DNA from 4 places in the Planococcus sp. S3-L1 genome. Region 1 is predicted to be linked to each of the others. Evidence: riboswitches for the same ligand, from Rfam matches in the RefSeq annotation. Region 1 holds a riboswitch; each other region holds the start of a gene.

Region 1 (5,546 bases):
CCCTATTTAGAAAATAACTTAAAAACTGCGAAACAGCGTGGAATGATTCGTTTAACTGAAGACTTCAAGGAGTTCACTGTACCTGCGGAATCTTATTTTGTCCTAGGAGATAACCGCTTAAACAGTACGGATTCAAGGATTTTAGGATTTATTTCTGAAAAGTCTATTGTCGGAGAAGTGAAAATCAGAATTGCGCCTTTTAGCCATATGGGTATCGTAGAATAAAAAAACAGTCACGCTAAAACTTAAAAAGACAGCGACCCTTTAACACGGATTGCTGTCTTTTTTGAGTTTAAAATAGTGCTAGTTTATCAATACGGTCCATTGCTTCGATGATTCGGTTTTCATCAACTAATAACCCAACGCGAATAAATCCTTCTCCGCTATCACCAAAACCGCTGCCAGCTGCGACTGAAATAGCTGCCTTTTCAAGTAAAAAATCAGCAAATTCGATACTGGTGAAGCCTTCCGGCACTGGCAGCCAAGCAAAAAAAGAGCCTTGAGGTGCTTCGATATTCCAGCCAATACGCGTGCATTCCTTTACGAGCACATTACGTCGCTTTTCATACAAATCTACCAAATCGGCTACGCATTGTTGATCTGCATTCAAAGCTTCTGCAGCAGCTAATTGGACAGCAGGGAACAAACCGGCAAATAAATGATCTTGGATTAGATTTAAAGCTTCAATCATTTTCGAATGCCCCACAGCAAAGCCAATTCGCCATCCCGCCATATTATAAGTTTTCGATAACGTATACATCTCAATCCCAACTTCTTTGGCACCTTCAGATTGCAAAAAGCTTACCGGTTTTTTTCCTTCAAATCCTACGGCGCCGTATGCAAAATCGTGAACAACAGCGATGTTATGGTCTTTTGCAAAAGCGACGGTGTCATCAAAAAAATCTTTATTTGCAACGGCGCCTGTCGGGTTATTGGGGTAATTCAAATACATTAATTTTGCACGTGAACAAACAGTTTCTGACAAATCATTAAAGTCTGGTAAATAACCATTTTCAGGGTGGAGATGCATCAATTCGTAGTCAATATTCGCTAATGGAGCACCAGAAAAGTAGTCAGGATAGCCCGGGTCTGGCAGCAGCAAAAGATCTTGCGGATTAAGCAATGCCAAGGGCAATTCAACAAGTCCAATTTTGGTTCCAGCCAAAATGGCGACCTCTAAATCAGGATCAATGTCTACATCATATTCGCGTTTATAGAAATTCGCAGCAGCTTGACGTAATTCTGAAATGCCGCGGAAAGGTGAGTACTTATGTGTCTTCGGATCAGCCGCCGCCGTTTGTAATGCTTTAATAATATGATCGGGTGTTGGTTGGTCGGGATTACCTTGTCCGAGATTGATGACATCGCGTCCTTCAGCGACGGCTTTGCTCGTTTTGGCAACTAGTGAAGCAAAAAACTGAGTAGGTAAGTTTTGTAAGCGATTTGAAAAGTCCATAAAATTCTCCTCATTTTCGAAATAATTGCACATCTACTCCGAATCTTATAGAATTTAGATTAGCTTGTCTACTGGAGGAGAAAACATGAAAATTGCATGTGTTCAAATGGATATCATATTCGGAGAGCCCGAACAGAACTATCAGCAAGTCATAAATTATTTAACGGAGGCAGCCGCTAACGGAGCGGAGACAATTGTTTTGCCAGAAATGTGGAACACGGGATATGCACTGACTGAGCTTGGTACTTTAGCAGACAGCACTAACCAAACTGTAGAGCTACTGAAAAGTTTTGCGAAAGAACATGCTGTGAATATTGTCGGAGGTTCTGTTTCAACACAGAAGAATAACGGCTTTTATAATACGATGTATGTCGTTAATAAAAACGGTGAACTTGTTTTGGAATACGACAAAGCACATCGTTTTGGTTTAATGGATGAGCATATTCACCTTGAAGAAGGTGATACACTTGGGACGTTTAAACTGGACGGCACTGTTTATGGCGGAGTTATTTGCTATGACATTCGTTTTCCTGAATGGATTCGTGCACAAGCACTAAATGGAGCGAAACTGATCTTCGTATCAGCGGAATGGCCAGAAGCGCGAATTGACCACTGGCGTATTCTTTTACAAGCTCGTGCAATTGAAAATCAGTGCTTTATCGTTGCCGTGAATCGCGTCGGCAGCGATCCGAAAAATGTGTTTGGCGGCAGTACGATGGTCATAGCTCCTTGGGGAGAAGTTCGCTTGGATATGCAAAAAGACGAAGGCGTGGGGTATGTGGAAATCAATTTGGACGAAGTAGAGGAAGTCCGAAAACGGATTCCGGTCTTTGATGATCGTCGTGAAAAATTGTACGAAACATTTAAAATTTGATTGACACTCTGAATCTATGTCTGTAATATGAAATTCAATCTAATATACTAACTTATCAAGAGAGACCGAGGGGTAGGCCCTATGACGTCCGGCAACCCCCATTTGGGAAGGTGCCAAGTCCTGCGGAATGTAAATATTCCGGAAGATAAGTCGAGAAAATAAACTTTTCGATGCCTCTTTCTTGATGAAAGAGGCATCTTTTTGTTGCCAGGGGGAAGCTATGATACATATTGAGAACTTAACGAAAACGTACATAACGAAACACGGCACCGTTACTGGAGTAGATCAGGTTTCACTTGAAGTCAGAAAAGGTGAGATTTTTGGGATTGTTGGATATTCAGGAGCTGGTAAAAGTTCGCTGATTCGCTGCATCAACTTGCTGGAACGACCGAGCTCTGGCAGTGTCGTAGTCGATGGCAAAGACTTAACGAAGTTGAGCAGCAATCAATTAAGAAAAGCGAGATTGAAAATAGGTATGATTTTCCAACATTTTTATTTGATCAGCCAGAAGACGGTTTATGACAATATTGCTTTTGCACTTCGGGCAGCAGGTACACCTACGAAAGACATTAAAATCCGCGTAGAAGAGCTACTAGAAATGGTCGGCTTGTCAGATAAGCGGGATGTCTACCCTGCACAGTTGAGTGGAGGTCAAAAACAGCGAGTTGGTATCGCTCGAGCATTAGCAAACAACCCAGCAGTCTTGTTGTGTGACGAAGCGACATCCGCGCTCGACCCTAATACGACGTTATCTATATTGCGGTTATTAAAAGACATCAATCGCAAATTGAAAATTACAGTTGTACTAATTACGCATGAAATGAATGTAGTTAAGGAAATTTGCGATCGAATGGCGATCATGCAAGGCGGACGTGTCATTGAAGAAGGACAAGTTTACGATATTTTTGCAGATCCTCAAAAGGAGCTAACAAAAGAATTTATTTCTAGTGTCGTATCCTTTAATGTCCCAGTACATATTTTGAAAGAATTTAAAGGAACTTTAGTGAAAGTGCTGTTCAAAGGTGGCGTAGCAGGCGAAGGCGTCATTTCCGATATGCTGCAGAACTTTTCGGTAAAAGGCAACTTTTTGCACGGAGCTATCGAGTACATTCAAGAACGACCGCTTGGCGTCTTTATTATGGAGTTAAAAGGCGCTGAAATGGAAGTTATGGAGGCATTGAAGTATTTGGAAAACAGAGCAGCAATCGTGGAGGTGATATCGAGTGGAAATTGAATGGGGACGAATTATTGAATTATGGCCAGAAATACAAACAGCATTTTTCCAAACATTAATGATGATCGGCATCTCATTATCGGTATCATTGATTGTCGGTTTGCCGCTCGGAATTTTGTTATTCATAACCGATCGCGGTCTGTTTCTTGAAAATCGACCGGTAAACTCGGTAGTGGGCTTTGTTGTAAACATTGTACGCTCTATTCCCTTTATCATTTTGTTAGTGGCACTTATTCCGTTAACGAAATTTATCACAGGAACAACAATTGGCCCGGTTGCGGCCAGTGTATCACTATCTGTCGCAGCAATTCCTTTTTTCGCGCGCATTGTAGAAAATTCACTTCGCGAAATTGACAAAGGAGTTATCGAGGCAGCTATTGCAGTAGGAGCTACACCGTGGATGATCATTACAGGTGTGCTGCTGCCTGAAGCAAAGTCTAGTATTGTTCAAGGCGTCACATTGACCATCATCAGCTTAGTGGCCTATTCTGCTATGGCAGGTGTAGTAGGAGGCGGAGGTATTGGAGATTTAGCTATTCGCTTTGGTTATTACCGATATGATAACACCATCATGATTGTGACTGTTGTTATTTTAATTCTGCTGGTTCAATTGGTTCAACAGGCAGGCGATTATACGGCGAAAGTCATCGATAAACGATAAGGGGAGAACAAAATGAAAAAACTAGGATTAATAGTAGCAGCGAGCGCATTGGCTTTAGCAGCATGTGGTAGTGGAGAAGAAAGTAAATCAACAGGAGAAACTTCAAAAGATATTAAAATAGGTGCTACTGCGGGGCCATACAGCGATATGGTGAGTAAGGCAATTGTGCCTGGTTTAGAAGAAAAAGGGTATACGGTAGAAATTGTGGAGTTTAGCGATTACATTCAACCAAATATCGCACTTGACGGGGGCGATATTGATGCCAACCTATTCCAGCATACAATTTACTTAGAGAATTTTGAAAAAGAAAACAATATGGATTTATCAGGTTTAATCGTCGTACCAACAGCGCCAATGGGCATTTATTCAAATCAATTTGACGCGTTAGAAGATATCGAAGACGGTGCGACTATTGCCATTCCTAATGATCCTGTTAATGCAGCACGTGCTTTACAAATTCTCGAAGATCAAGGTCTAGTCGAAGTAGACCCAGAAGTGGATGATTTAAAGATTTCCGAAAGAGATGTTAGTACAAATAAAAAAAACCTGGTATTCCAGCCAATCGAAGCTGGGCAATTGCCACGTGCAGTTGAAGGATCTGATTTATCCGCTGTTCCTGGAAACTTTGCACTAGCAGCTGAAATGGATCTACTGGATGCACTAGCACTTGAAAACATGCCTGACCAATACCGCAATGTAGTAGCAGTGAACGCAGAGAATGAAGACAGTGATTTTGCTAAAGATTTAATAGAAGTTGTAGAATCAAAAGAATTTGAAGCTGTAATCGATGAAGAATTTGTTGGTTTTGGTAAGCCTGAATGGCTGGCTAAATAAACAATGAATCTAATTGTATAAAAGCTTCTTCACGTTGAATTAGTAAGACCAGTACAGCTAGAAAGCCGCTCCAGATGAAAAATCTGAAGCGGCTTTCTTCTATATATATGGGAAGAAATGAAGAACACAAGCAAACGAAAAGTTAAATGCTCAAGAAATCTCTTTGACCATATGATGAAAAGGCTCACCAATAATAGTCCAAGGTTCGGCAATAGAATAGCCTAGCCGTTTGTAAAGACGAATCGCCCCGTCTTTATCAATATCAACGTTTAACGAAAGTTTGCCTCCTCCTTGAGAAGAAACCAGTTCCTCCGCAAATTGGAAAAGTTTTGAGCCAATTCCTTGGCCTTGATAGGAAGGATCGACTGAAACAGTGTCGATATACCACTCGTCGGTATGAGCTTCTGGCTCAATTGAACGATTGTGTCCTTGTTTTTTCAGTTGATCAGCCAAGTGGCGATCTAGTGCTTCAGCTTGATTGCCGTGA
Region 2 (5,546 bases), on a different contig from region 1:
TCGATCGCTTCAAAACGACACTTCCATTATTTTCGAAGAAATCAAAAACACCGGTTGGATTCCTTACACATTGTCGATGAATGTCAACAAGTTAGAAGACACCGATTTTAAATCGTGGAATCCACAGCCGGTAGCAAAACTTGACGAAGCGTTGTACGGGTTAGACTCAACGACCAATCCGCATGGCATTTTCACAACCAAAAATGGTGAAATTCTAATCGGCAATGTTTACGTATCGCGGAATCTACAACTAGGAAATGGCGACTCCGTGCAGGAATTGCGTCATGAAATTACGGATTTCACTACAGAAGAAGGCACCTTATCGAAAAACCTTTGGTTGCCACCTAAGCACTCAAGTCAAACATGGCTAATGGCAGCTCAACAACCGTTATTCGAAACAGAAGAAGATGAAGACCAATGGATTGCATTTTCACTCGAAAATCGTTTGTCGCAGTTAAACTGGCTGACGCCTCAAGGTCCTTACGTTAAGCTTCAATTGACGGACGACCCACGAACACAACTTGCCTATGGCTATATCGATAAGCGAACGGCCGACCTCTCTTCCCTTGAATGGAATGAAACTTCGCCCTCTTTGTTCTTTGAGTCCATGATACTAAATGCTGAAATCAATCAATAATCATCTAAAAAGCGTTAAAGCCCCTGCTTTAACGCTTTTTTATATTCTTTTCTTCTTTTCTTAATACCCAGGCAGTTAGCTTTCAAATTAACTAAAAATTCCGTATAATTAAAGTGAGTTAAAACCTTATTTCTGTTGCTACGTGGCGGCTGATTATTATATGAGGAGGTTGGTCATAATGGAACGCCGAGTACTCGATTCACAAGAAATAGAACTTCGGTTAGATGATGATTTTAATGCGATTCTGAATATGATTGGCGAAGGTGCACCCGTTTATACAACTTACAAAGAATTCAAGATAGAAAAAGAACGGCAGCGTGAAGAAAAAAAAGAGCTTCATTAATGTTGAATCATCGCTTTTCCGTTACCGGAGAGGCGATTTTTTTATAACAAAAAGAAAGTGGCATGCAAAAGGAGCTACACTCAAAAGGTCCTGATTTATGACCTTTTGGGGTAGCCCCTTTACTTAATCCATCATTTTTGCTACAAAATCATATGAGCGCAAACGATCTTCCTGATAAAAAACCGGCGAATTGACGATAATTTCATTGGCTCTTGTTTTTTGAATAAAGTTTTTCAACTTTTGTCTAACAAGATCCGGTGTTCCAACCATTGTCGATTCAGAATCTAATTTGTCCCGGAAAATCGCAATTTCGCGGTCTGTCCAAACTTCCTCCAAGTGATCGATGGGTGCTCTAAATGTAGTTGGCTCTCCTCGCATCAAGGAGAACATCTGCTGCTGCGAAGAAGTCGCCAACCATTCTGCACGTTCTTGTGTTTTTGCAACAATAATCGTAACGCCAAGCATCGCGTAAGGAGCGGCCAACACCTGTGACGGTTTAAAGTTTTGATGATAAAGTTGCAAAGCCTGCATCATGTAATCCGGTGCGAAATGACTAGCAAATGAAAATGGCAAACCTTTTAACGCAGCCAGCTGTGCACTAAATCCACTCGATCCGAGTAGCCAAAGCGGAATCTTTATATTAGTTCCAGGGTAGGCCCGAACACGTCCGACAGGGTTAGCTGAAAAGTAATTTTCTAACTCCGCAACTTGCTGGGGAAAATCATCTCCGCTACTATTCAAATTTCGACGTAACGCATGCGCAGTAGCTTGATCACTACCAGGTGCACGCCCTAGACCTAAATCAATGCGTCCAGGATAAATAGTTTCCAATGTACCAAATTGCTCTGCTATGACAAGCGGTGCATGATTCGGTAGCATAACTCCACCTGAACCTACACGAATCGACTCTGTTGCGCCTGCAATATGTCCAATAAGGACAGATGTCGCAGAACTGCCGATACCCGGCATATTATGATGTTCAGCTAGCCAATAGCGATTAAACCCCAATCGCTCCACATGCTGTGCCAACTCTACACTATTTTTAAAGGTCTGTGCTGTTTCTGCGCCTTCGTTTATTGGTGCTAAATCAAGCACCGCCAATGGGATATTTTCAAATTTCTTAATGTGCATAATTACGTTCACTCCTATTCTCTTCCATTGTAGCGATGTTTATCTGAACCGTCCCTTTTTTTGCTCAAGCACCGAAAAGCGTAAGCAGCCATGTAGATTCGACAGGCATAAGACGCTCTGGCGAAGTGGCGTGTTTTCAGCCACACAGCCGGAGTGGCTTATGACCCGAGAATCTGGCTGCTGGAGTCTGGACACCATGAAAAGTGAAAGTGCCTCGTCAGCTCTGACAGGCATAAGACAGACCAGCAGTGTGGCGTTCTTTGCCACGCAGCTGGGTTGACTTATGTCCCGAAGAGCTAGGCACTTGCAACTGGACACCGAAAAGCGCAAGCTGCCATGTAGATTCGACGGGCATAAGACGCTCTGGCGAAGTGGCGTGTTTTCAGCCACACAGCCGGAGTGGCTTATGTCCCGAGAATCTGGCTGCTGGAGTCTGGACAACATGAAAAGTGAAAGTGCCTCGTCAGCTCTGACAGGCATAAGACAGACCAGCAGTGTGGCGTTCTTTGCTACGCAGCTGGGTTGACTTATGTCCCGAAGAGCTAGGCACTTGCAACTGGACACCGAAAAGCGTAAGCAGCCATGTAGATTCGACAGGCCTAAAGAAATTTTTCTTTTCCCATCCTCCCTTTACTAGTCAAGCTAGTTGCCTACCCACTTCTTATATTTGCATTATTTAAAATTCAACACTTGCTTTCTGTCATTAATTGATTTATGATTAGGAACATCTAAACAGAAACACTAAACTTAATAAGATATTTCTTATCTAGAGAGACGGAGGGATTTGGCCCTGTGAAGTCTCAGCAACCAGTCTGATGAAGACTACGGTGCTAATTCCAATAGGCTTCTGCCTAACAGATGAGAAGAATGCATTTCCGGACAGGGGCTTTCTTCTTTATGAAGAAAAGCCCCTGTTTTCTTATTGAGAGGATGAGTAATATGACAAAACACAGCTTGGAAACTTTATTAGTTCAATTAGGCAATCACAGCGATCCCACAACAGGAGCCGTTAATCCGCCCATATACTTATCGACAGCCTACGAACATCAAGGACTTGGCCACTCAACTGGCTATGATTATACGCGCACGAAAAACCCGACTCGCTCTGTTCTGGAAGAAGGATTTGCAGAACTTGAAGGCGCAGATGCTGCATTTGCTTGCAGTTCTGGAATGGCAGCTATTCAACTCGTTTTGTCTCTTTTTCGTCCAGGTGATGAATTGTTACTACCGGAAGATATTTATGGTGGAACATACCGCCTATTAGATCACTTTGCATCAGCTTATAATATTCACCCCAACTACGCCGAGTTCAAAGATGTCCAAGACACAGAACAAAAAATAACCATTCATACACGTGCACTTTTTATTGAAACGCCCACCAATCCACTGATGCAAGAAATTGATCTCGTTGCTTATGCCGCATTGGCTAAAAAGCATAAGCTTCTATTAATCGTCGATAACACATTTTTAACGCCATTCTTTCAACAGCCCCTATTACTGGGTGCAGACATTGTTATCCATAGTGCGACGAAATATATTGGTGGTCATAATGATGTTTTAGCTGGACTTGTTGCCGCTAAAGGCGATCGCCTTTGCGAAAAACTGGCAACATTCCATAACTCGGTTGGTGCCGTTTTGTCCCCTTTTGACTCTTGGTTACTGGTTCGCGGATTAAAGACATTGCCTTTACGGATGCGACAGCATGACGCAAACGCGAAAACCATTGCTGAGTTTTTGTCTCAGCAGTCGTCTGTGTCTGATGTGTTGTACCCTGGAAAAGGCGGCATGTTGTCCTTCCGTTTGCAAAAAGAAGAATGGATAGCTCCTTTTCTTGAACACATTAAACTCATCACCTTTGCGGAAAGTCTTGGCGGTGTTGAAAGTTTTATTACTTACCCCGCCACCCAAACTCATGCAGACATGCCTTTTGAAGAACGGACGAAACGTGGCGTTTGCAATCGGTTATTGCGATTTTCAGTCGGGGTGGAACTTGCTGAAGATTTAATTGCTGACTTAGCACAAGCATTTTCAGAACTAAATAAGGAGGTAGTCGAATATGACCGATCGCATTGAAACGAAGTTTATTCACTCTACTGGAGTCGACCCACAAACTGGAGCTGTCAATGTACCTATCTATTTATCATCCACTTTCCACCAACAAAGCCTGGATTCGTTTGGACCGTTTGATTATAGCCGTTCTGGAAACCCCACTCGCCTAGCGTTAGAAGAAACCATCGCTAAGCTAGAAGGAGGCAAGCGTGGGTTCGCCTTTTCTTCAGGGATGGCTGCTATTTCCTCTGCTTTTATGCTGCTGTCTTCAGGTGACCATGTCTTAGTGTCAGAAGACGTTTACGGCGGAACTTATCGTTTTATCACGGAAATTTTGGACAAATTCAATATCGAGTATACCTTTGTGAATATGACGGACTTGAACGAAATGGCTAATGCCATCCAGCCAAATACAAAAGTGATTTACTTGGAAACGCCATCAAATCCTGTTATGAATATTACGGATATTGAAATCGCTGCAAAACTAGCAAAAGCCAATAACTGTTTAACGTTTGTTGACAACACCTTTATGACACCGCTTTACCAGAATCCACTGGAGCTTGGTGCAGATATCGTTCTTCACAGTGCAACGAAGTTTCTGTCAGGTCATAGCGACGTCATCGCAGGTCTTGCTGTGACCAAAGATGAAGAACTTGGAAACCGTTTGGGCTTTATCCAAAACACGTTTGGCTCTGTTCTAGGAGCTCAAGATTCTTACCTGTTAATCCAAGGCATAAAAACTTTAGGTGCTCGGTTAGGCCAGTCGTCTCAATCGGCTCGCGTTATTGCTGAATACTTGCAGAACCATCCGTTAATTGAAGAAGTATACTACCCCGGATTTTCGTTCCATCCTGGGAACCCAATTCACGAACGCCAAGCTACAAATGCAGGAGCGCTTCTATCATTTCGGTTAGCTGATAAAAAATCCGTTCGTATATTTGTCGAATATCTGAGAATTCCGGTGTTTGCAGTTAGTTTAGGAGCAGTCGAATCGATTTTGTCCTATCCTGCAACGATGTCTCATGGCTCAATGCCTCCAGAAGAACGCGAAAAACGCGGAATCACCGACGGCTTGCTACGTTTTTCTGTCGGCTTAGAACATTGTGATGATTTGGTGCAAGATCTAAACCAAGCACTATTACAAGTAGCCCGTCGAAAAGGATTAAGCATCGCAAATTAATGTTTCTTCTATAGAAAGAACTTTTGTTCTAAGAAACCCTCTTGCCTCATCTGGCAAGAGGGTTTCTTATGAATAGAGAACTCGATTCATCTTGCAGTCCTCTATCAAATTCTTCTTGGCTTTAAGCTACCTCTTGTTTTTCGCTCATTTCCATTTTTGCAACAACAGGGAATCGCAAATGAATACTGATTAACAACTACTCACTC
Region 3 (5,546 bases), on a different contig from region 1:
TTATGAAATCACTGAAAAAAGGAATGCATTTGGCAGCTGAAGATGGTGACGACATGACAGAAGACATGTTGAATGCCATTCATCAAAATCTTGAAAAACATTCTTGGATGTTATCAGCATTCTTGGGCGAAAAGAAGTAAGATAGAATTATACAAGCGTACACTGAAATTTAGTGTACGCTTTTCTTATGGCATTGAGGTGAAAAAATGCATTATCAAGACTTGAACGGCTACTTATGTGAACTATCATTTGAAAAAAATAGCTTTTCTATTGAAAGTAGACATGTATTGGTAATCTGTAGCGATAACGGAAAGTGGGTACTGACCAAGCATAATGAGCGAGGGTTAGAATTTCCAGGCGGCAAAGTAGAAGTGGGGGAAAGTTTACAGGAGGCTGCCAAGAGGGAAGTTTACGAAGAAACTGGGGCGCATATAAAAAACCTAGACTGGTTTGCTGAATACGTGGTGTATTCAGAGAAACCATTTTGTAAAACGGTTTTTGTCGCAGAGGTAGAAGGAATAGACCGAATTTCCCTTCTTGAAACAGAGGGAATCATCTTGTTAAAAGAGTTAAAGACAACTAGCCACTTTAGTTTTTTAATGAAAGATGAAGGAATGAGTAAAATAATAGAGAAGGTGAAGCAGCTTGAAAAATGGAACGATTAGATCGAAGAGACCTTATCCATCGCCGAATCCACACGTTCGGTTATCAGAAATTGTTTACTGGTCAGAAGGATTACGCGTAAAAGGAATGCTAGCTGAACCGAAAAAAAAAGGAAGCAATAGTGGCATCTTGTATTTAAGAGGAGGCATTCAGTCGATTGGGATGGTACGTCCTGCACGAATCGCTCAATTTGCCGCACAAGGCTTTGTAGTGTTTGCTCCGTATTATCGAGGCAATCGAGGCGGTGAAGGCCGTGATGAATTTGCAGGAGAAGACAGGTGGGATGCCGTTCATGCTGTCGATGTTTTAAAAAAATTCAGTAATGGAAATGTCCACTTACTGGCATTTTCACGAGGCGGGATTATGGCATTATGGACAGCTATTTTGCGTCAAGATATTACGTCGGTTGTTACATGGGCAGGTGTTACAGATACGGTATTAACGTATAAAGAACGTCCGGATATGCGTCGCATGATGAAGCGACTTTATGGGGGAACGCCGAACACCGCTTTAACTCAATTTGAAGAGCGCAACCCATTATTGCGGATTGAAGAAAATACTGCGCCCGTTTTGATCATTCACGGTTTACTAGATGACAATGTCTCACCCGGACAAGCACATTTGTTAGAAGAGGCATTAAAGTTAAAGGATCAGCCGCATGAGACATGGTATTTTCCAGATTACACGCACTTTTTTCCACCTGTAGCGAATTGGAAAACAGTCAAAGCAGTTTGTCTGTGGATGAGAGAAAAAGAAAAGTAAAAAAACCCGTTCGGATTTTATTCCGAACGGGTTTTTGCAAGATTATTTTTGAGTTGGTCCGCCTAGCACGCTGATTTCAGGTGCGACAGTGCCGAACTTTTTAAAGTTTTCTTGGAATTCTTGCGCCAATTCATTTGCTTTTTGGTCATAAGCTGCTTTGTCTGACCATGCATGGCGTGGGTTTAATACTTCACTTGGAACTCCAGGTACTTCAGTTGGAATTTCAAAACCGAAGACTGCTTCTTTTTCAGTTGGCACAGTGTTTAATTCGCCTTTGATCGCAGCGCGAACCATTGTGCGTGTGTAAGAAAGTTTCATACGGCTACCGACTCCGTATACGCCACCAGTCCATCCAGTGTTAACGAGGAAAACTTGAGCGCCGTGCTCGTCGATTTTCTTACCAAGCATTTCAGCGTAAACTGTTGCGTGCAACGGCAAGAAAGGTGAACCGAAGCATGTAGAGAATGTTGCTTCAGGTGAAGTGATTCCGCGCTCTGTTCCAGCAAGTTTCGATGTATAGCCGCTTAAAAAGTGGTACATCGCCTGTTCTTTTGTTAATTTACTGATTGGAGGCAATACGCCAAATGCGTCAGCAGTCAAAAAGACAATTGTTTTCGGATGTCCTGCAACTGAAGGATCTACAATATTGTCGATTGCTTGCATTGGGTATGCTGCACGTGTATTTTCAGTTAATGAACCGTCATTATAATCTGGAATGCGTGTTTCAGGGTCCACTACGACGTTCTCAAGTACTGAACCAAAACGGATTGCGTCGTAAATTTGTGGTTCATTTTCACGCGACAAATTAATCGTTTTAGCGTAGCAACCACCTTCAATGTTAAATACGCCGTTATCTGACCAGCCGTGCTCATCATCACCGATTAGTTTGCGATCACCGTCAGCTGATAAAGTTGTTTTACCTGTTCCGGATAAACCGAAAAATAAAGTTACGTCGCCTTCTGGACCAACGTTTGCTGAACAATGCATAGGTAAAATTCCTTTTTCAGGAAGTAAGTAGTTCATGATAGAGAAAATTGATTTTTTCATTTCGCCAGCGTACTCAGTGCCGCCAATCAAAATAATGCCTTGCTCCATCGATACGATGATAAATGTTTCAGAAGCTGTACCATCAACTGCAGGGTCTGCTTGAAAAGTCGGAGCGTACACAACTGTGAATTCAGCTTTGTGTGTTTGCAATTCTTCAGCTGTAGGCCGGATGAACAATTGGTGAGCAAATAGATTATGCCATGCGTATTCATTGATTGTTTGGATGGGCACACGTGATTCATGGTCGGCTCCGGCAAATCCTTTGAATACATAAAGCGCATCTTTGTCTTTAAGGTGCTTAATCACTTTAGCGTAAAGCTTTTCAAATATTTCGCTTGAAATCGGACGGTTCACATTGCCCCAGTCGACTTTGTTTTTAGAGCTTTCTTCTTCCACCATGTATTTGTCTTTCGGTGAGCGGCCAGTATATTTTCCTGTTTCCGCTGTTACAGCGCCTTCCCGAGTTAATACTGCTTCTTTGCGGGATGTTGCCGCTTCCACTAATTGTGGCACTGATAATTGAACATGCACATTTTGGCCAGTCAAAAGATCTTTTAAATCGTTTGCAAAGTTCACTGAAGTCATATATATGTACCTTCCTTTTCTGTTATTCCCATAATGGGGAGGATGTATATTCGTTCATTAGTATAACACATTAGCTTTATTAGTCTACACTAATCCACTGGGGAAATTAAAAAATATTAGAGGATAGCCCCGACAATACGTAGAATTATTTCTATAATTTCCAAATAGTCCTGGTGCCTTTTAAAGCGGTTTTCTACAGTGTACAATGGCTTTGTGTGAACAGAAATACTACTGAATAGTTTGGTTTTTTACTTGCGGGAATCTAAAGTTTGGTAGAATAGCATAATCAAAAAATCATTGTTTTTATTTGAAGAATGTAATTTTATTTTCGAAAATTGTTGACATCACTTTGCTAATTCCGTATGATGAAAAATTGAACGGATACTCTTATTCCGAGCTGGTGGAGGGGGCAGGCCCTATGAAACCCGGCAACCTGCTGCTTTTGCAGTGATGGTGCCCAACCTGACACAAGGTGCACAGACCTTGGATGATAAGAGTGAAAGGTGCTAATGATGATTCTTCCTTTCCTCATGACGAATGAGTGAAGGGATTTTTTTGTGAAATGCCCTTAATCCTCGTGTGAAAGGCCACAAACGGCTTGAAGTTCAATCCAGATTGTCTGGAACGGACTTGACATGGGAAACGAGTACCGTATCAATTTCGAGAGCAATCTCGCAGGATATAAGGAGGAACATTTTTTGAAAAACCGTCGATTATTTACATCAGAATCAGTAACAGAAGGACATCCAGATAAAATTTGTGATCAAATCTCAGATGCTATTTTGGATGCCATTTTAACCGAGGATCCAAATGCACGCGTTGCGTGTGAAACGACTGTTACGACAGGACTCGTTCTAGTAGCCGGAGAAATTACCACTTCTACGTATGTAGATATTCCGAAAGTCGTTCGACAAACGGTAAGAGAAATTGGCTATACGCGAGCTAAATATGGTTTCGACTCAGAAACAAGTGCAGTTCTTACCGCAATCGATGAGCAATCACCGGACATCGCTGCTGGAGTAAACGTAGCGCTTGAATCACGCGAAGGCCAAATGACAGATAAAGAGTTAGACGATATCGGTGCAGGTGACCAAGGATTAATGTTTGGATACGCGAACAACGAAACAGAAGAGTTAATGCCATTGCCGATTTCATTGGCACATAAATTGGCACGTCGTTTGGCTGAAGTACGCAAAGAAGAAATTCTTCCATACTTGCGTCCAGATGGTAAAACACAAGTGACGGTTGAATATGATGAAAACAACAAACCGCTTCGCGTGGATACAATTGTTATCTCAACTCAACATCATCCAGAAGTAACGTTAGAACAAATTCAACGTAATATTAAGGAATACGTCATTAACGAAGTTGTACCAGCAAAGTGGATCGATGAAGAAACAAAATATTTTATCAACCCAACTGGCCGTTTTGTTATCGGTGGACCTCAAGGAGATGCAGGTTTAACTGGACGTAAAATCATCGTAGATACATACGGTGGCTATGCGCGTCACGGTGGCGGCGCATTCTCAGGAAAAGACGCAACAAAAGTAGACCGTTCAGCGGCTTATGCGGCGCGTTATGTTGCAAAAAATATTGTCGCAGCTGGCCTTGCAGATAAATGCGAAGTTCAGTTAGCTTATGCAATTGGTGTAGCACATCCTGTATCGATCGCATTTGATATGTTTGGAACAGGCATCGTTGATGAAGACACATTAGATGATTTGGTACGTGCAAACTTTGACTTGCGTCCTGCTGGCATCATTAAAATGTTGGATCTACGTCGCCCAATCTACAAGCAAACGGCAGCTTACGGACATTTTGGCCGTACCGATGTTGATTTGCCATGGGAACGTACAGACAAAGCAGCGATCTTAAAAGAACAAGCTGGCGTATAAGTTAACAAAACGAAAAGGACGACTAGGCAGTGATGCCCGGTCGTCCTTTTCGTTTTGTTACTTTTTTTGGAGTGATTTATAATAAGCTGCTTTTTCTGCATACTCTCGAACAATACGTTCCATATCTTCTTTATCGTCTTCACGAAGTTCGCGGACGACTTTCGCGGGGCGTCCGAGTGCTAGCATGCCAGGAGGGATAACTTTTCCAGGCGGTACGAGACTACCCGCACCAATAAATGCGCCTTCTCCAATTTCCGCGCCGTCGAGAATAATCGAACCCATGCCGACGAGAGCACCTTTACGAACAATGCAACTGTGAAGTGTAACTTGATGGCCAATAGTCACGTCATCTTCAAGAAGCAAGGTTTTACCCGGGCTTTGATGAAGCATGCAGAGGTCTTGAATGTTGACTTTATCGCCAATAATCGTCGGAGAGACATCCCCGCGAATCACCGTATTAAACCACACAGAAGAGTCTGTGCCAATTGTCACATCACCAGAAATTGTGACGTAGTCTGCAATGAAAACAGATGGATCGATTTTAGGGAATTTGTCTTTAAATGGATAAATCATAGCAAAGCTCCTTTAAACAAG
Region 4 (5,546 bases), 130 kb from region 1:
CATCGTCTACTAACATTCTTTTTTTAACGAACACACGATGACACCGATGGTTTGAGGTAGTCGTCTTCTTCTATTATAATAAAAGAAAAGAGGAGGAGATCCCATGTACATGACAGTCCAGGAAACTGCCACTTTTTTATCCATGCCCGAAGAACAAGTAAATCGTTACGTATTAGAAGGTCGTATCCGCGCAGTTCATGACGGGGAACAATACATCATCAATACCTCTCAATTTGAAGCGCATTTTCAACAATTGGAACAAGCCAAGCTAGCGCTAGAAGAATGGCGCACTATGCCCATACCAGAAGATGTGGATATTAAAGACGAAGACTAACTTAAGTACACATAGAAAAGCACCTAATGGACGCGTATCCTTTAGGTGCCTTTCTGTTATCGAGGATAATTTTCAACGTCTTGCTTGCGAAACAGTGCGAGTAGAAATCCACTAATTATCTGGTGAGCTCAGGCACTACTAGGCTTTTTAGCTTATTCTCGATAAATCCGCTCCATTTATCAAATTCAACGAGAAATCCATCATGGCCAAATTCTGTTTCAACGATTTTCCAACTTGCCGTCTTTTGTTTTTCAAGCCACGGAGCCATTAGCTCACTTGGATACAACAAATCGCGCGTAAAAGACAAGGAATAGACGGGAACATCTAGTACAGCATCTTGGATATCATGTGTATTCATAGCTCTCAGCAGTAATACATAGCTATTGGCATCAAAACGACCGGCTAATTTCTTGCCTTGATAATTCAAATATGACTGCACATCAAATTCTTCGCCATCGCCACTACGACCAAAGCGCCGATTGAACATATGACCGCTTCGATAAGTAACCATTCCTGCCATTCTAGCAACATGAAACCCCTTCAAAAGAGACGCATCTACATAGTCTCCATTATTAAAATCCCCATCACTTTCAATCGCCAATATGCCAATGTGATTAAACGCCACTCCATAGTCACTGTAATAGGGAGTGACAGCTAGCGGAAAAATCGCATCCGTAAAATCTGGATAGAGGTTTCCCCATTCTAAGGTTTTCATTCCACCAAGGGAACCGCCAATGACTCCTGCAAGGTGGTCAATTCCCAATTCTTTTAATGCACGATATTCCGCTCGAACCATATCACGTATTGTCAATGTTGGAAAGTCAGCTCGGTAAGGAATTCCTGTTTTCGGATTTTTCGATAAAGGACCCGTCGATCCGTGACAGCCTCCGAGTACGTTAAAGGTAATCACTTGAAAAACAGTTGTATCCACGGGTTTTCCTGGTCCGATTAATCCTGCCCACCACCCTGGATTTTTTTCAGTACCGACTGCGTATTGGTTACCTGTCAATGCATGGCAAATCAGGATCGCAGGAGCTGTTTCATCTCCGAGACGTTCGTATGCAAGTTCCACATCATCTATCGTCTTAGTAGAGTCCAGGATTAATGAGCCAATGGATACTGTTTTCATGACGATCCCTCCTTATACCTTTTCCAAAACTGCTGCCTGTATGGCCTGTTCCAAATCAGCGATTAAATCTTCTGCATTCTCCAATCCAACAGACAAACGAATCAACTCTTCCGTTACGCCAGATGCAGTTAACTCTTCATCGTTCAATTGCTGATGTGTCGTAGAAGCCGGGTGAATAATTAGCGACTTGGCGTCTCCTACATTGGCTACATGAGACCAGAGATTTATGTGATCAATCACTTTACGTCCTGCTTCTCTTCCACCTTTGATACCAAAATTGACAATCGATCCATAACCTTCATTTTTCAAGTATTTCTTCGCCAATTCATGAGAAGGATGTTCTTCAAATCCAAGGAAGTTTACCCACTCGATTTGTGGATGCTTTTTTAAGTAGTCTGCAATAATTTGAGCGTTGCTATTGTGTTTTGGAATCCGTAAATGTAAAGTTTCTAATCCTTGCAGTAAAGCATGAGCACTATCCGGGCTCAGTGAAGGGCCAAAATCACGTAATAATTGAACGCGAAGTTTTGTCGCAAAAGCTGCACCTGGTACATCAATGCCGTACCGCAGTCCATGATAGGTTTCGTCAGGCTGTGTATAATTTGGGAAACGTGGATTGTCCCAATTGAATTTCCCAGCATCCACCGCAACGCCACCAATTGTCGTTCCGTGTCCGCCAATCCACTTTGTCGCAGAATGAATGACGACGTCTGCACCAAACTCAATCGGGTTGCTGCCGTAAGGAGAGGCAAATGTATTATCGATCAATAACGGCAATCCGTTAGCATGGGCAATTTCTGCTATTTTTTCGACATCAAAAACATTCAAGCTTGGATTACCAATAATTTCACCAAATATCGCTTTTGTTTTATCTGTAATTGCTGCTTTAAAATTTTCTGGATCGGTCGCATCGACGAATTTTGTTGTAATGCCATAGCGTGGTAGCGTGTTAGCAAACAAATTGTAAGTGCCACCGTAAAGACTGCTATCTGCTACGATTTCATCACCCGCTTCTGCAATGTTCAAAATGGAAAAAGCAATAGCGGCCATTCCTGAAGAAAGAGCAACTGCTGCAGTACCACCTTCTAGTAACGCTACTCGTTGTTCAAAGACATCGACTGTCGGATTCATAATGCGTGAGTAAATATTGCCTGTATCTTTCAGTCCAAAGAGGTCTTGTGCATGCTGTGTATTTTTAAAAACATACGAAGTGGTTTTATAAACAGGAACACCTCTAGAGCCTGTCGTTGGATCTGGTTGTTGTCCTCCGTGTAATAATAATGTTTCTGGTTTAAAGTTTGTCATTTTCTATTCCCCCTGTTTTTTTAGTAGTAACACATGCTAAAGGGGACGAAAAAAGCCCCCTTCGCTAAGAAGAGGGCCGTAAATTACGGAGTTTCCTCCTCTTATCTCTCAGAACCTGAAAATCGATTCTGTAGGAATTAGCACCTTTACAAACAAAATGTCTGTCGGTTGCCGGGCATCACAGGGCCTATCCCTCCGCCACTCTTGATAAGAGTATTTGATTTAATTTTTGATCTTGTTGTGAAGTATAAAAACTTTATTGGCGTTTGTCAAGCTTATTAGTCAAAAAATTTTGAAACCTTGCCCACTTTCAAACGTTATCTTTTAGTGTAGAGGAGGAATTAATGATGGTCATTTGGATTTTGCTCTTATTGATTACAGGTTATTTTATCGGTTGTTGTCATGGTTCACTTGTTGCACAAGCCGTATCAGGCGTTAACATCAAAAATTCGGGCGTAAAAAATTCCGGTGCTTCTAATGCAGCCATCGTGCTGGGCTGGAAATATGGTTTGCTCGTTGCCTTTATTGACGTTTTCAAAGGCTTTGCTGTTGTTGCGGGGTTACGTTTGTTAGTGGACTTAGGTAGCTTTTCAACTGCAACAATCTGGACCCTCTTGTTCGTTGCAGGAGCTGCCGTAATAGTTGGTCATAATTTTCCGTTCTATATGAACTTTGACGGCGGAAAAGGTACAGCATCTGTAATAGGTGTAATGATAGCGCTTGACTGGAAGCTCGGGTTGCTCGGATTATTGTTATTGATCGTTGTTTCACTAGTAACAAATTATCTTGTCATTGGCGTATTCGTTTTGTACGCCGTGTATTTTGTAATTGCCTTTATCCCTGCAGTCGGTCTATGGCCGTTACTAATAGCGCTAGTCCTGTTCATGATGGCTGTATGGAAACATCGAGAAAATATTATACGAATAAAGAGTGGCAATGAACCTACAGTATCATCAGTTTTTCGAAAGAAACCTACCCCGTCCATTTAGAAAGGAATACAATGAATTTTGAAGATGAAAAAATAAATTTCAATATTCATCTTGACTTTTTTGTTATTCCGCCATAAAGTAGGAATCACGAATCGAATAGCATACATCACTTTCTTATCCAGAGAAACCGAGGGACAGGCCCTATGACGTTTCGGCAGCAGATTTGTTTAACCGCAAAAACTGTGCCAACTCCTGCAAATGCATCCATGCATTTGGAAGATGAGAATTAGATGGTTTCAACAGGAGCCCTCTTTTTTCTTATGGTTAAGAAAAAAGAGGGCTCTTTTTGTCTAGTTTCTCGACGGATTGTGAGCATTAACGATTTGAATAACAATACAGCATGAGGAGGTCTACTTACTATGATTCAATTCGAAGGCGTCGCCAAAACCTACCAATCAGGTAAACAGGAAATCCATGCATTGAATGGCATCGATTTAACTGTCGAAACCGGCGAAATCTACGGAGTTATTGGCTTTAGTGGAGCCGGTAAAAGTTCATTAATCCGCACAGTAAACTTGCTCGAACGTCCTTCTAAAGGACGTGTATTAATTCACGGAAAGGATATTTCGACGCTATCTAGCAAAGAAATTCGTACTATCAGAAAAGATATCGGTATGATTTTCCAACATTTTAATTTACTCCATTCAAAAACGGTTTATCATAACGTTGCTATGCCGCTCCTGTTAGCTAACACATCGAAAAATGATATCGAAAAACAAGTAAAAGAGTTGCTCGATTTCGTTGGACTTGCAGATCAGGCGCAAAAATATCCAGACCAGCTGTCAGGTGGACAAAAGCAACGCATCGGCATTGCTCGTGCTCTTGCAACGAATCCTTCCGTTCTGTTATGCGACGAAGCAACATCAGCACTTGATCCACAAACGACGAAATCGATTTTGGACCTACTTCGCAAAATCAATAAAGAATACAATATTACCATCCTGCTCATCACACACGAAATGGGCGTCATTCGAGAAATCTGTGACAAAGTGGCCGTGCTTGAAGCAGGGAAAGTTATTGAGCAAGGAAGCGTCTTTAACGTTTTCTCTAATCCACAGCAGGCTACCACCAAACGATTTGTTCGCTCTGTTATGAACGACGAGTTGCCTGAATCGCTGCTAGCACAAATTCAAGATAAACAAAATAATCAGGTCATATACCGGTTGCAGTTTACTGGCACATCAGTCGGTCAACCCTTCATGTCCCGAGTGTCACGTGACTTTAACGTTGATTTGAATGTACTATTCGGCAATATTACCGAATTGCAAGGTGTTCCATACGGTAACTTAATTGTCGAATTCTCTGGAGAGTCAAGCGAAGTGGAACGTGCCTTATCTTCTATTAGGGACAGCACTATTCAAATAGAGGAGGTCATTGATTATGTCAGTTAATTACGAACAAATTTTGGAAGCTTTATGGGAAACCGTCTATATGACAGGTGTTGCTTTTGGATTTTCGCTATTGATTGGCTTTCCTCTCGGTATCTTGTTAGTCGTTACACGTCATGGACATTTGTTAGAAAATGAAATTGTGTCTAAAGTATTGAATGTCGTCATCAATATTTTTCGCTCTATTCCTTTTATTATTTTAATGGTTGCTATTATTCCATTAACTCGGCTCATTGTTGGTACATCGATTGGTACAGCTGCAGCCATCGTTCCACTAGTTTTCTATGCGGGGCCATACATTGCTCGGTTAATTGAAAACTCTTTGCTTGAAGTCGATAAAGGTGTGATCGAGGCCGCACAAGCAATGGGTGCCTCTCCATTGCAAATTATTTTTCGCTTCT

What was found. A riboswitch is a leader RNA that binds a small molecule or an ion and turns the genes downstream of it on or off. The one in region 1 is predicted to bind S-adenosylmethionine.
Region 2: another riboswitch for S-adenosylmethionine. It lies ahead of QMF37_RS02365 (methionine biosynthesis PLP-dependent protein); the one in region 1 lies ahead of QMF37_RS00475 (methionine ABC transporter ATP-binding protein).
Region 3: another riboswitch for S-adenosylmethionine. It lies ahead of metK (methionine adenosyltransferase); the one in region 1 lies ahead of QMF37_RS00475 (methionine ABC transporter ATP-binding protein).
Region 4: another riboswitch for S-adenosylmethionine. It lies ahead of QMF37_RS01140 (O-acetylhomoserine aminocarboxypropyltransferase/cysteine synthase family protein); the one in region 1 lies ahead of QMF37_RS00475 (methionine ABC transporter ATP-binding protein).

Annotation. Positions count from the first base shown of each region.
Region 1 covers NZ_JASISN010000001.1:96,654-102,199, forward strand. The annotation lists gene lepB (signal peptidase I) at 1-225, shown strand, start outside; gene QMF37_RS00465 (pyridoxal phosphate-dependent aminotransferase) at 293-1,456, opposite strand; gene QMF37_RS00470 (carbon-nitrogen family hydrolase) at 1,542-2,330, shown strand; SAM riboswitch class I at 2,380-2,482, shown strand; gene QMF37_RS00475 (methionine ABC transporter ATP-binding protein) at 2,551-3,564, shown strand; gene QMF37_RS00480 (methionine ABC transporter permease) at 3,554-4,225, shown strand; gene QMF37_RS00485 (MetQ/NlpA family ABC transporter substrate-binding protein) at 4,238-5,059, shown strand; gene QMF37_RS00490 (GNAT family N-acetyltransferase) at 5,210-5,546, opposite strand, start outside.
Region 2 covers NZ_JASISN010000002.1:53,809-59,354, reverse strand. The annotation lists gene QMF37_RS02380 (hypothetical protein) at 1-637, shown strand, start outside; gene QMF37_RS02375 (hypothetical protein) at 816-980, shown strand; gene QMF37_RS02370 (LLM class flavin-dependent oxidoreductase) at 1,104-2,111, opposite strand; SAM riboswitch class I at 2,871-2,976, shown strand; gene QMF37_RS02365 (methionine biosynthesis PLP-dependent protein) at 3,051-4,184, shown strand; gene metC (cystathionine beta-lyase) at 4,168-5,340, shown strand.
Region 3 covers NZ_JASISN010000021.1:32,694-38,239, reverse strand. The annotation lists gene QMF37_RS15325 (Dps family protein) at 1-140, shown strand, start outside; gene ytkD (RNA deprotection pyrophosphohydrolase) at 207-665, shown strand; gene QMF37_RS15315 (alpha/beta hydrolase family protein) at 646-1,425, shown strand; gene pckA (phosphoenolpyruvate carboxykinase (ATP)) at 1,468-3,057, opposite strand; SAM riboswitch class I at 3,442-3,554, shown strand; gene metK (methionine adenosyltransferase) at 3,756-4,952, shown strand; gene QMF37_RS15300 (gamma carbonic anhydrase) at 5,010-5,525, opposite strand.
Region 4 covers NZ_JASISN010000001.1:226,543-232,088, reverse strand. The annotation lists gene QMF37_RS01150 (helix-turn-helix domain-containing protein) at 104-334, shown strand; gene metX (homoserine O-acetyltransferase MetX) at 450-1,463, opposite strand; gene QMF37_RS01140 (O-acetylhomoserine aminocarboxypropyltransferase/cysteine synthase family protein) at 1,476-2,768, opposite strand; SAM riboswitch class I at 2,867-2,982, opposite strand; gene QMF37_RS01135 (glycerol-3-phosphate acyltransferase) at 3,116-3,757, shown strand; SAM riboswitch class I at 3,869-3,983, shown strand; gene QMF37_RS01130 (methionine ABC transporter ATP-binding protein) at 4,117-5,148, shown strand; gene QMF37_RS01125 (methionine ABC transporter permease) at 5,138-5,546, shown strand, end outside.